Regions from separate parts of the Streptomyces sp. FXJ1.172 genome, predicted to be linked through region 3. Evidence: riboswitches for the same ligand, from Rfam matches in the RefSeq annotation. Region 3 holds a riboswitch; each other region holds the start of a gene.
What was found. A riboswitch is a leader RNA that binds a small molecule or an ion and turns the genes downstream of it on or off. The one in region 3 is predicted to bind cyclic di-AMP.
Positions count from the first base shown of each region.

Region 1: it holds a riboswitch for cyclic di-AMP, as region 3 does, so the genes downstream of both, A6P39_RS18970 (transglycosylase SLT domain-containing protein) here and A6P39_RS12780 (M23 family metallopeptidase) in region 3, are expected to answer to the same signal.
Region 2: it holds a riboswitch for cyclic di-AMP, as region 3 does, so the genes downstream of both, A6P39_RS22675 (M23 family metallopeptidase) here and A6P39_RS12780 (M23 family metallopeptidase) in region 3, are expected to answer to the same signal.
Region 4: it holds a riboswitch for cyclic di-AMP, as region 3 does, so the genes downstream of both, A6P39_RS24840 (LysM peptidoglycan-binding domain-containing protein) here and A6P39_RS12780 (M23 family metallopeptidase) in region 3, are expected to answer to the same signal.

Region 1 is NZ_CP119133.2:4,274,469-4,277,708, reverse strand. It holds gene A6P39_RS18980 (NAD(P)-binding domain-containing protein) at 1-268, shown strand, start outside; gene A6P39_RS18975 (HAD family hydrolase) at 394-1,206, shown strand; gene A6P39_RS18970 (transglycosylase SLT domain-containing protein) at 1,273-1,764, opposite strand; cyclic di-AMP (ydaO/yuaA leader) riboswitch at 1,769-1,950, opposite strand; gene A6P39_RS18965 (polyprenyl synthetase family protein) at 2,725-3,240, shown strand, end outside.
Region 2 is NZ_CP119133.2:5,073,146-5,076,385, forward strand. It holds gene A6P39_RS22665 (dihydrofolate reductase family protein) at 1-556, shown strand, start outside; tRNA gene A6P39_RS22670 (tRNA-Met) at 617-690, opposite strand; cyclic di-AMP (ydaO/yuaA leader) riboswitch at 1,055-1,220, shown strand; gene A6P39_RS22675 (M23 family metallopeptidase) at 1,230-2,258, shown strand; gene A6P39_RS22680 (aldo/keto reductase) at 2,338-3,240, shown strand, end outside.
Region 3 is NZ_CP119133.2:2,895,211-2,898,450, forward strand. It holds gene A6P39_RS12775 (GntR family transcriptional regulator) at 1-171, opposite strand, end outside; gene A6P39_RS12780 (M23 family metallopeptidase) at 467-1,210, opposite strand; cyclic di-AMP (ydaO/yuaA leader) riboswitch at 1,223-1,384, opposite strand; gene A6P39_RS12785 (M16 family metallopeptidase) at 1,596-2,966, opposite strand; gene A6P39_RS12790 (M16 family metallopeptidase) at 2,984-3,240, opposite strand, start outside.
Region 4 is NZ_CP119133.2:5,540,761-5,544,000, forward strand. It holds gene A6P39_RS24830 (cytochrome P450 family protein) at 1-79, shown strand, start outside; gene A6P39_RS24835 (LysM peptidoglycan-binding domain-containing protein) at 229-1,320, shown strand; cyclic di-AMP (ydaO/yuaA leader) riboswitch at 1,503-1,677, shown strand; gene A6P39_RS24840 (LysM peptidoglycan-binding domain-containing protein) at 1,682-2,377, shown strand; gene eno (phosphopyruvate hydratase) at 2,713-3,240, shown strand, end outside.

The sequences.
Region 1 (3,240 bases), 1.4 Mb from region 3:
GCGGCTCACCGCCGACCACGTCATCGCGGCGACCGGCTACCGCGTCAGCCTCGCGGCGATGGACTTCCTGGGCCACGGACTGCGCACCCGACTCGCCGTGAGCCGCGGCACGCCGAAGCTCGGCCCCGGCTGTGTGTCGTCCGTCCCCGGCCTGTACTTCACCGGCCTCCCGGCGGCGTCCTCGTACGGCCCGGTGATGCGCTTCGTGTGCGGTACGCGGTTCGCCTCCCCGCGCCTGGCGAAACACCTGGCGGCCGCTCACGGCTGACCTGTGCCGATCGCCGCGCGGATGGTCAACAGGGTGACATCGTGCGCCACTTGGGGCTGATGAGCACGTAAGTACGCAGGACGACAAGGTGAGTCGGAGGGGCGCCGGATCCGTATTCTCTGATCATGGCAGCCTCCCCCGCATATGCACTGATCGCCACTGACCTGGACGGAACGCTGCTGCGCGGCGACGACACGGTCTCCGACCGGTCGCTCGCGGCGCTGGGGAGGGTGGCGCGGGCCGGCGGACGGCACCTGGTGGTGACGGGCCGGCCCGCCCCGCGGGTACGGCCGCTGCTGGCCCGCCTCGGCTGCACGGGGCTCGCGGTGTGCGGGCAGGGCGCACAGGTCTACGACGCCGCGGCCGGCCGCCTCTTGTGGTCGGTCAGGCTGGACCGGGCACTGGCCGAGACAGCGCTCGGCAAGATCGAGGCAGAGGTGGGGCAGGTCTACGCGGCCGTGGACCAGGACGGCGTCGACGGGCTCACGCTCATCGAACCGGGGTACCGGATGCCGCACCCGACGCTGCCCGCGGTGCGGGTCGGCCGGCGCGACGACCTGTGGAGCGAGCCCATCAGCAAGGTGCTGCTGCGCCATGCCGCCCTGTCCGACGACGAGTTGGCGGACATCGCGCGCGCGGTGGTGGGTTCGCTCGCGACGGTCACCATGTCGGGGCCGGGGACCGTGGAACTCCAGCCGTGCGGGGTGACCAAGGCGACCGGGCTGGCACTGGCCGCCGAGCGGCTGGGGATCGAGGCCCCACAGGCCCTGGCGTTCGGGGACATGCCCAACGACATCCCGATGTTCGACTGGGCCGGACACGGGGTCGCCATGGCCAACGCCCACCCCGAACTCAAGGCGGTGGCCGACGAGATCACCTTGTCGAACGAGGACGACGGCATCGCCGTCGTCCTCGAACGACTCTTTCCGGCCGGCTGACCGGCACATCAGTGCGCACCGGGCAGCCGGGTCCGGGGCGGCCGTGTCTCAGGCCGCCGTGGTGTCTCAGTACGCGCTGTAGACGTTGTCGATGGAGCCGTAGCGCGCGGCGGCGTAGTTGCAGGCCGCGGTGATGTTGGCCACCGGGTCGTAGATGTTGGAGGAGGTGCCGGGCACGTGGTACGCGTTGAAGGTCGGGTCGATGACCTGGAGCAGTCCCTTGGACGGGATGCCGGCGGCGGCGTTGGAGTCCCAGAGGTTGATGGCCAGCGGGTTGCCGGAGGACTCCCGCATGACGTTGCGGTAGATGCTGCTGTAGCTGCCCGGGATGCCCTTCTGGGCCATGACCGCGAGCGACTGGCGGATCCAGCCGTCGAGGTTGTTCGAGTATCCGGTGGTGGTGGAGGCCTTCGTGGTGGCCGTCGTGCCGGTGGTGGCGGAGGCGCTGGTGGCCCCGATGACCGGCAGTGCGAGGACGGCGGCACCGGTGCCGACGACGGCGAGGGTGCGGACGAGACGGCTGGTCCGGGTACGGCGGTGCTGAGCGGTGGCACGCATGGGGAGTTCCTCTCCGCCGCCTGCGAGGTGAGCTGTCGGGTTCGGGCGGGGAGGTGCCCGGCCGCGCCTTCCGGAGAAGGCGAGGCTTCACCCCAAGCCGTTCCGGTGCGACGTGGGCCGACCGGTCCGGCGACTTACCTGGGTCCCCCGCTCCTGCCGTACGAAATGAGTTCGCGGATGGTTATGCGGGTGGCGGCAGGATTCGGCGTCCACCCGATGGCCGGGAACGTATGCGAGAGCACATGTCCGGAACAAGTGCCAGATTCACGGAAAACCCTATTTGACCTTGGTCTATGCCCTATGGGGTACTTGATCCTTTGCGGTTGCCAACCATCAACTCGTCAGCGGGGCAAGGGGGGAGGGAGGGTTCGGCGACGGGCGTGCGGGGATGGGGTCCGTGACCCAACTCACGAAATGGCAAATCACCTCAAATCGGATATGAGGTTTTTAGGGCATTTGCAGCCGAGTGAGACGTATGCCGGGGCGCGTGGAGGGGTGTGCAGGGAGTGGGAGTGGTCGAGTGGGGGTCGGGATGCGATCGGGAAGCGGTGGAGGGGGCGGCGGCAGGGGTGACGGAGAGTGGAGGGCGGGATGGTCGGCGGACGACCCGGAAGCGGCCCGCGCAGGCCTGCGGAGGGGGCGGATCGGGGGACGGTGGAACCTGTGACGCGACGCCCGTCGTTGTCCTGGTGACCGCGGGTGCCCGGGGAAGGGGTGGAGGTGTTACTCCGCTCGCCCCTCGGTTCGAGACAAAGCGCAAGGGTTCCTGTTAAGTCGATGAATGTCCGTTCTTACCGTCCGATCAGAAACATGCCGGTCGTGATCCAATACCGCCCGGGCTGGACCGGTGGGCGCTATCGGTGATCGAAACGGGACCGGATACGCTGACTCGAGTGATGGCAGCGACCTATCGACAAGCCGTGTAATCGCCAGCAGACACCAGCAGACAGGAGACCCCTCGTGACCGTCGTCGGGCCGTTCGGGCTGAGCGTGCGGGACCAGGCTCTCGAAGCCGATGTCCAGGCCGGATTGGCGGCTGTCGAGGAAGGCTTGCTCGAGGCCACCAAGAGCGAGGTCCCGTTCATCACGGAGGCCGCGCAGCACCTCGTACGGGCCGGCGGGAAGCGGTTCAGGCCGCTGCTCGTGATGCTCGCGGCCCAGTTCGGCGACCCCTACGCGCCGGGCGTGGTGCCGTCGGCCGTCGTCGTGGAGCTGACCCACCTCGCCACGCTGTACCACGACGACGTGATGGACGAGGCGGCCGTGCGGCGCGGCGTGGACAGCGCCAACACCCGCTGGAACAACTCCGTCGCGGTCCTCACCGGCGACTTCCTCTTCGCCCGCGCCTCCCAGATCCTCGCCGACCTCGGGCCCGAGGCGGTCCGGGTGCAGGCCCTCGCGTTCGAGCGGCTGGTCACGGGTCAGATCCTCGAGACCGCCGGCCCCTCGGACGGCCGCGACCCGGTCGAGCACTAC
Region 2 (3,240 bases), 2.2 Mb from region 3:
CGGCGCGTACCAGGGCGGCCGGCTCCGGCTCGTCGAAACCCGCCGGATCGAGGACGTCGTCCTCATGCGCTACGAACCCACCGCCCCCGGTGCCGGTCCCGCCCCCACCGCCGCCGACCGCCACTGGCTGCGCACCGCCTGCGAGCTGGCCGCGCTGTGCCCGCCTTCCGGGACGGCGTTCAGCGTCGGCGCGGTGGTGGTCGCCGCCGATGGCACGGAGCTGGCGCGCGGCCACTCGCGCGAGGGCGGCGATCCCGTGGTCCACGCGGAGGAGGCCGCGCTGGCCAAGCTCGATCCGGCCGACCCCAGGCTGGCCGGGGCCACGGTGTACAGCAGCCTCGAGCCCTGCGCCCGCCGGGCCTCGCGGCCCGCGCCGTGCTCCGAGCTGATCCTCCGGGCGGGGGTGCGGCGGGTGGTCACGGCCTGGCGCGAGCCGGACACGTTCGTGGATGCGGCCGACGGGAGCGGCGTGCTGGTGAAGGCGGGTGCCGAGGTGGTCGTCCTGCCGGAGTACGAGTCGCAGGCGAAGGAGCCCAACAGGCATCTGGTGGGGTGAGAGCCCCCTCATAACACTCAGGGCCCGGAATCCAGTGGATTCCGGGCCCTGAGCCTTCAGTAGCGGGGACAGGATTTGAACCTGCGACCTCTGGGTTATGAGCCCAGCGAGCTACCGAGCTGCTCCACCCCGCGTCGTTGTGTCTCAAGCATACGTCATCCGCGGGAGTGCTCGCACACCGGTTTCTCCGGGCCCCGCCGAACGGGGTCATTCGCTTCCTTCGCTTCCTTCGCTTCATCCGCCCGCCCGCGCCCGCGGCGGCGATCCCCTTCACTCAGGGTGATCGGACGACCGCCCTCCGCATAACATCTGAGACGCCATCAAAAACGCCAATGCTCCTGAACGATGGCCAACTCGCCCGGTTTGCCGTGGTCCTGGCTGGTAAGTCCTGGCCGAAAAGCGTTAATGATCAAGCCGAACAGCTTGGAAAGTGACTGTCAGGTCTATTAACGTTCGATAACGCAGCGCGGTCGTCCCAGCCGTCACAAGAGGCGGCTCCGTGCGCACGCGCCGAATCCCGCGAGGGAACCGGGGAACCACCACCTTGGGGTGAATCACGCGGACACCGACGTGAACTCACTGAGTCACGCCCGGTATACGCGCGTAGGAGACCTTCCTGCTCCGAACCCGTCAGCTAACCCGGTAGGCGAAGGAAGGAAAGGAGTGCGCCCGAGTGGCGTCCAACCGGCCTGCCCCAGAAGCCCCCTTCGCTCCCCAGCAGAGTGAGCCCGAGACCTTCGGTTACGGCTCCTACCGCGCCGAGGAGGGTCCCTGGGAGGAGTGGAACCCCACCGAGGACTCCACCGCCCAGGTCCGCGGCCGGCACCGCGTCGCCAAGCAGCGCGGCGGCTTCGCCCGCAGCTCCACCGTCCTCGGCGTCGGTGTCATGGCCGCGGTCGGCGCGGGCGGCATGGCCAGCGCCCACACCGGCAAGCCGCCGGTCTCCATATCCCTGCCCGACCTGGACTCCGTCGGCCACCTCTTCGACGGCGGCTCCGCCAAGGCGCCCAAGTCCACCGGCACCGGGCTCAGCAACGTCGGCGTGAGCACCGACAGCGGCAAGAGCGGCGGAGCCGGCGAGGCCCTGCGCAACCGGATCATGGCCCAGGCCGAGCAGCAGCAGAGCAAGGCCGACAGCAAGGCCACCGCCGCCGCGATCGCCGCCTCCGAGAAGCAGACCGCCGACGCGGCCGCCAAGGCGGAGAAGGACGCCGCAGCCCAGGCCGCTGCCGCCAAGGACAAGGCGCAGGCCGACGCGAAGAAGGCCGAGGAGGACCAGCGCCTGGCCGAGCTGGCCAAGCAGTACACGCTGCCCGTCGTCTCGTACACGATCACCGGCACCTTCGGCCAGCCCGGCGCCATGTGGTCCTCCGGTTACCACACCGGCCTCGACTTCGCCGCCCCCACCGGCACCCTGATCAAGGCCGTCCACGGCGGCACGGTCACCCAGGCCGGCTGGGCCGGCGCCTACGGCTACCGCACCGTCCTCACCCTGGACGACGGCACCGAGCTGTGGTTCTGCCACCAGTCCTCGATCAACGTCTCGGTCGGCCAGAAGGTCTCCACCGGCGACGTGATCGGCCGGGTCGGCGCCACCGGCAACGTCACCGGCCCGCACCTGCACCTCGAGGTGCACCCGAACGGCCAGGCCACCGCCATCGACCCCGCGCCGTGGCTGCGCAGCAAGGGCCTCAACCCCTGAGCGTGGCATCCGGGTGAACCGTGTGAAACGAACGCCGGCGGCGGGATGAGATCATCCACCGCCGGCGTTGACACAAGGCATGACGTCCTTGCGCACACTCGGCACTTCCGACCTCGAGGTCTTCCCCCTGTCCCTCGGGGGCAACGTCTTCGGCTGGACCGCCGACGAGGAGACCTCCTTCGCCGTCCTCGACGCCTACGCGGCGGCGGGCGGCAACTTCATCGACACCGCCGACTCCTACTCCGCCTGGATCGAGGGCAACCAGGGCGGCGAGTCCGAGACGATCATCGGCAAGTGGGTCAAGGCCCGCGGCAACCGCTCCGAGGTCGTGATCGCCACCAAGGTCAGCCAGCACCCGCAGTTCCAGGGCCTGTCCGCCGCCAACATCAAGGCCGCCGCAGACGCCTCCTTGCGCCGCCTGGACACTGACCACATCGACCTCTACTACACCCACTTCGACAAGCCCGAGGTCCCGGTCGAGGAGATCATCGGCGCGCTGGACGAGCTGGTGAAGGCGGGCAAGGTCCGGCACATCGCGGCCTCCAACATCAGCCCCGAGCGCCTCAAGGCCTCCCTGGACTTCTCCGACCGCGAGGGCCTCGCCCGCTACGTCGCCCTCCAGCCGCACTACAACCTCGTCTCCCGCGACACCTACGAGGGCGCGCTGCAGGACCTGGCCGCCAAGGAGAACCTGTCCGCGGTGCCGTACTTCTCCCTCGCCTCGGGCTTCCTGACCGGCAAGTACCGCCCCGGCACGAAGGTCGACAGCGCCCGCGCCGAAGGGGCTCAGAAGCACGCCGAGTCCGAGCGCGGCCAGAAGGTCCTCGCGGCCCTGGACGAGATCGCCGCCGCCCACGGGGCTCCCGTCGCCACGGTCGCCCTGGCCTGGCTCGCGGCCCAGCCCACGGTCACGGCCCCCATCGCCTCGGCCCGCACGGTCGAACAGCTCCCGGCACTGCTGAAGGTGGCGGAACTGAAGCTG
Region 3 (3,240 bases):
CACCACGAAACCCTCCGCCTCCAGGGTGCGCAGGGCCTCGCGCACGGGGACGCGCGAGACGCCGTAGCGGCGGGCCAGGACTTCCTCGGTGAGGCGGCCGCCGCGCTCGTGGACACCGGCGACGATGTCGTCCCGGATCGCCGTGCATACCGAGTGCGCCGGAATACGCATGACCGACCTCCGCCTTAATCCCCGTGAAACGTCGACGATGGACGTGTGTTCCGTGACTCTATTGCAATGAGCCGGAATTTCCGACGGCGGGCCGGAATCCATGGATATTTTTTGGACAGCGACCGTTGGACAGCAGCCGTTGAACAGCGACCGGCGCGGACCTCCGGCGGACATCGTGAAAAACAGCGAAAGCCCCGGCTCGGTGAGCCGGGGCCCGGGCTGCCGTGCGCGGTGCGCCGTGCACGTTGCGCCGTGCGCCGTGCGCGTCAGACGTTCACGCCGTGCGCCGTGTGCGTCAGACGTTCACGCCGTGCTTGCGGAGATAGGCGACGGGGTCGACGTCCGAGCCGTAGTCGGGGGTCGTCCGGGCCTCGAAGTGGAGGTGCGGTCCGGTGACGTTGCCGGTCGCGCCGGACAGGGCGATCTGCTGGCCCGGGGTGACCTGCTGGCCCACCGTGACACCGATGGACGACAGATGGCCGTACTGGGTGTACATGCCGTCGGCCATCCGGATCACGATCTGGTTGCCGTAGGCGCCGCCCCAGCCGGTGGAGACGACGGTGCCGGAGCCGACCGCGTGGACGGCGGTGCCGCTGGCCGCGTGGAAGTCGATGCCGGTGTGGGAGCCGGAGGACCACAGGGAGCTGCTGGCCTTGTAGCCCGTGGAGACGTACGAGTCCGTGATCGGGGCGACGAAGCGGTTCAGGCGCTCGCGCTCGGCCTCACGGGCGGCGCGCTCCTTGGCCGCGCGGACCTCCTTGGCCCGCTCGGCCGCGGCCTGCTCGGCCGCCTTCTGCTCGGCTGCCCGCTGCTGGGCGGCGGCCTGGTCATCGATGTGCTCGGCGATGTCGTCGCCCATGGTGATCACCGGGGTGAGGCCGGTCTGCTCGGCGGAGTTCTCGGCGGCGAACGCCGGAGCGGCCGCGAGGGTGCCGATGACGCCGGTGGTGGTCAGGGCCGCGATGCCGGCCGCCTGAGCGGTGGTGCGCTTGACCCGGCCGGGCTTGCGGTGCTTCCCGGTGGCGCACATGAACGCCATGAAGTGGCTGGTCCTTTCCTTCCCTCTCGCCTACCGGGTTAGCTGACGGGTTCGGAGCAGGAAGGTCTCCTACGAGCCCCCCTCGCTGCCGCGCGGGCGCCCGATTCACCCCAGGGACGGTGGGTCCCCGGCTCCCCTGGCTCGCGCCGTACGGGGACTCGGCGATGGCTGTCCGGTGCCGCGGGTGCGGCGCACTGCCTGACGAACAGCCCGGACGACGCTAGGCGGGCCCGCCGTCAATCCCCAAACCGATCCCGGATTTTGTAGCGCATGCCACAGGGCAGACGGGCAACCTCCGCCCCAAAACGGGCATCTGGGGAAGGGAGTGGAACAGCAAGGGGCCCTGACGACCCGTAGGTCGTCAGGGCCCCTCGCACGCGTGCCGTTACTCGGCCGCCACCACGGTCACTTCGCCGATGCCCAGCGCCTCCACCGGCGCCTTGATCTGGGCGGCGTCACCGACGAGGACGGTCACCAGGCGCTCCACCGGGAAGGCGTTCACAACGGCCGCCGTGGCCTCCACCGTGCCCGTCGCGGCCAGCTGCTGGTACAGCGTCGCCTGGAAGTCGTCGGGCAGGTGCTGCTCGACCTGGTCGGCCAGCGTGCTCGCGACGGCCGCCGCCGTCTCGTACTTCAGCGGCGCCACCCCGACGAGGTTCTGCACGGCGACGTCCCGCTCGGCGTCGGTCAGGCCCTCGGCCGCGAGGGTGCGCAGCACCTTGCACAGGTCCTCCAGCGCGGGACCCGTGTTCGGCGTGTCCACCGAGCCGCTGATGGCGAGCAGCGAGGCGCCCGTGCCGTCCGGCGCGGAGCGGAGGACCTGCCCGAACGAGCGGACACCGTAGGTGTAGCCCTTCTCCTCGCGCAGGACGCGGTCCAGGCGGGAGGTGAGGGTACCGCCGAGGCAGTAGGTGCCGAGCACCTGGGCGGGCCACACGCGGTCGTGCCGGTCGGGGCCGACGCGGCCGATCAGCAGCTGCGTCTGGACGGCGCCGGGGCGGTCCACGATGACCACGCGGCCGGTGTCGTCGGCGCTCACCGGCGGCACGGGCCGGGACTCGCCCGGGGTGCCGGTCCAGGCGCCCAGGGTGTCGCCGAGCAGGGCGTCCAGGTCGATGCCCGTGAGGTCGCCGACCACGACCGCGGTGGCCGTGGCGGGGCGGACGTAGCGGTCGTAGAAGGCGCGCACGGCGATCGCGTCGATCTTCTCGACCGTCTCCTCGGTGCCCTGGCGCGGGCGCGACATGCGCGAGGCCGCCGGGAACAGCTCCTTGGACAGCTCCTTGGCGGCCCGGCGGGAGGGGTTGGCCAGCTCGTGCGGGATCTCGTCCAGACGGTTGCGGACCAGCCGCTCGACCTCGCTCTCGGCGAACGCGGGCGCGCGCAGGGCGTCGGCGAGCAGGCCGAGGCCCTTGGCCAGGCGGGAGGCGGGGACCTCCAGGCTCAGGCGGACGCCGGGGTGGTCGGCGTGCGCGTCGAGCGTGGCGCCCGCGCGCTCCAGCTCGGCGGCGAACTCCTCGGCGGAATGCTGGTCGGTGCCCTCGGAGAAGGCCCGCGCCATGATCGTGGCGACGCCGTCCAGGCCGGCCGGCTCGGCGTCCAGGGGCGCGTCCAGGAGCACCTCGACGGCGACGACCTGCTGGCCGGGGCGGTGGCAGCGCAGCACCGTCAGGCCGTTGTCGAGACTGTCGCGCTCGGGGGCCGGGAACGCCCACGGCTTGGCGTCGCCGGGCTGCGGCCGGGGGTGGAAGTCCATGGTGGCGAGCTGCTCGGTCACTTGGCCGTCTCCTCGTTCTCGTTACCGGCCTCTACGGTCGCTTCCTGCTCCGGGTCCTCGCCGCGCCCCGCTTCCTCGGTGTGCTCGGCGGAGTCGGCGGACAGCGGCTCGTAGACCAGCACCGCCCGGTTGTCGGGGCGCAGGCGCGCCTTGGCGACGTCCTGGACCTCCTTCGGGGTCACCTCCAGGACGCGCTTGACGGCGGTGAGGGCGAGCTGCGGGTCACCGAACAGGACGGCGAACCGGCACAGTT
Region 4 (3,240 bases), 2.6 Mb from region 3:
CGGCGGGCTCATCATGCGGGGCCTGCGCACCCTGCCTGTGGAGTTCACTCCGGCCACCCGTGAAGTCGTAGAACCGTGAACGTGAAGGGCGTTCAACTCTGTGATCTTCACGTGATCTGCGCGGCATTAACTTGTGACAAGTGATCGTCTGCCGATACGTTCACCCATCAGCGTGGCGACAGGCACCACCCGCCGCGCCGGTCCTGCTGTCGCACGAAAGGTTTCCGCATGCTCACCGGGAACGGTCGTCACCGTCGCCCCCGTCAGGCTCCGGCCCTCCTCGTCGCGGCAGGGGTGACCGGCTCCGCCATCGCCATCCCGCTGCTCGGCGCCGCGAGCGCCGACGCGGCCGACGGCACCACGTGGGACAAGGTCGCCCAGTGCGAGAGCGGCGGTTCGTGGAGCGCGGACACCGGCAACGGCTACTACGGCGGCCTGCAGATATCGCAGGACGACTGGGCCAAGTACGGCGGCACGCAGTACGCCGACAGTGCCGACCAGGCCAGCCGCTCCCAGCAGATCGCCGTCGCCGAGAAGATCCTGGCCGACCAGGGCACCAAGCCGTGGACGATGTGCGCCCTGACGGCCGGGCTGACCTCCAACTCCGGTTCGGTCGACGTCGACACGGGCGTCGGGAACTCCGGGAACGGCAAGGCGTCGGGCAATGACTCCGGATCGGCCGACGACTCCGGCGCGTCCGGTCTGTCGGATTCCTCCGGTTCCGGAACCGGGTCCGGTTCCGGCTCCCCCTCCGGCCCGGCGTCCGGCTCGGGCTCGTCCACGGGCACCGGCGTCACGCCGTCCCCGAGTCCGAGCGGGGGTGCGGACAAGACGCCGGGCGCGACGCACGGCTCCACCGGGAGCAACGCCCCCAAGTCCGACAAGACCGACAAGGCGGATGCATCCGGCTCTTCCGGTTCGTCCGGCTCCTCCGGCAGCGGGAACTCGCAGGGAGCCGACAGCTACCCCACGGCGACTCCCGGAACGGACGAGTCGGACAATTCCCCGCAGGGTGCCGGTTCTTGGAGCCTCGTCGACACCGGGGCCCTCAGCAGTGGCGGACGTCACCGCGGCGGCAGTGCGGACGAAGGTGCGGCAAACGGTCAAAGCGCCCCGTCCTCGGGCCGTCACGCGAGCCGCGAGCCGGACGCGTACACCGTCCGCGAGGGCGACACCCTCACCTCCATCGCCGACTCCCTTGGCGTCGACGGCGGATGGCGCGCGCTGTACGCCGGCAACAAGAAGGCCATCGGTGCCGACCCGAACCACATCGCCGCCGGTCAGACCCTGAATGTCGGGGGCGAAAAGGGCGACGAGTAGCGGGAGTTGGCGCCCCGTTTCGCGGCCGATGTCCGGTTTGGTGAAAGTGTGGGATGAGTCTCAGAAGCCCTGATCGTCTTTGAAATTCCGCCGAACGCATGTCTACGGTCAGGACCGCTCGTCACCACGAGCCCCGGCAGTCGCAACGCCGAATCCTGCCAGCGATTGCCCGGGAACAGTCGTCGCGTCAAGCGCCGTAGGCAGGAGCGGGGGACCCAAGGTAGGCGCCGGAACCGGTAGTTGATGCCGGAACCGGCTGGGGGTGAAGCCGCGGCTCGCGAACAGCGGGCCCGCGGCCGGGCAACTCAACCGGCCCGAACCCGACAGCTCACCTCGCAGGCGTCGGTGAGGGGATCGATCCATGCTGTTCTCCGGCAAGGGCAAGCACCGCCGCCCGTCCAAGGCCGTCCGCGTCGTCGCACTCGCCGGTGTCACCGGCGCCGCCGTGGCCGCCCCGCTGATGGCGGCCGGCAACGCCTCCGCCGCCACCGCCTCCGAGTGGGACACGGTCGCCCAGTGCGAGTCGGGTGGCAACTGGTCCATCAATACCGGCAACGGCTTCTTCGGCGGCCTGCAGTTCACCGCCTCCACCTGGGCCGCGTACGGCGGCACGCAGTACGCCGCGCAGGCCAACCAGGCCACCAAGGCGCAGCAGATCGCCGTCGCCGAGAAGGTCCTCGCCTCGCAGGGCAAGGGCGCCTGGCCGGTCTGCGGCACGGGCCTGTCCTCCGCCGCCTACAACGGCTCCGCCCCCACCACCTCGTCGAAGACCACCTCGTCGAGCACGGGTGCGGCCACCCGCTCCACCGACCAGCAGGCCGCCAACCGCTCCGCCGAGCGCACGGCCCCGTCGGCGGCCAAGACCGTCACCACCCCGACCGGCAAGAAGGTCAAGAAGGGCGACGGCGAGTACAAGGTCGTCAAGGGCGACAGCCTCAGCTCCATCGCCGAGAAGCACCACGTGCAGGGCGGCTGGCAGAAGCTGTTCAAGCTGAACAAGGACATCGTCGAGGACGCCAACCTCATCTACCCGGGCCAGCAGCTGCACCTGAAGTGACACCCGGCTGCGAGCCCTCGCACAGTGCCCTCACATCCCCGCCCCCCACGCTGAAGGCCCCGTGAGGGCCACCCCCCGTCCCCACGGGCTCCCCGCCCCGGCGCGTGTTCCCCCGTACGCGCCGGGGCGGGGCTTTTGTTTCCCCACTCTTCAGCAGGGTCTCATCGGCACCCCCCTTTGTTCCGAGGGTGAACAATGGGTACCGTCTGCGTGTCCTCCCCGTCCACGGGACGGTCGGTCGCCGGCTGATCCTCCCAAGGCGGTTAGGCTCTAGTCGCAAGGCACAGCCGTAAGGCACACCGCCCCGCACTTCCAGCGTCACATCCAAGAAGGAGATGCTCGTGCCGTCCATCGACGTCGTCGTAGCCCGGGAAATCCTGGACTCCCGAGGCAACCCCACGGTCGAGGTCGAGGTCGGCCTCGACGACGGCAGCACGGGTCGTGCCGCCGTCCCGTCCGGCGCCTCGACCGGTGCCTTCGAGGCCATCGAGCTGCGCGACGGTGACCCGAACCGCTACCTGGGCAAGGGCGTGGAGAAGGCGGTCCTCGCCGTCATCGAGCAGATCGGCCCGGAGCTGGTCGGCTACGACGCCACCGAGCAGCGCCTGATCGACCAGGCCATGTTCGACCTGGACGCCACCGACAACAAGGGCTCCCTCGGCGCCAACGCCATCCTCGGCGTCTCCCTCGCCGTCGCCCACGCCGCCTCCGAGGCCAGCGACCTCCCCCTCTTCCGCTACCTGGGCGGCCCGAACGCGCACCTGCTGCCGGTGCCGATGATGAACATCCTGAACGGCGGCTCGCACGCCGACTCCAACGTGGACATCCAGGAGTTCATGATCGCCCCGATCGGCGCGGAGTCC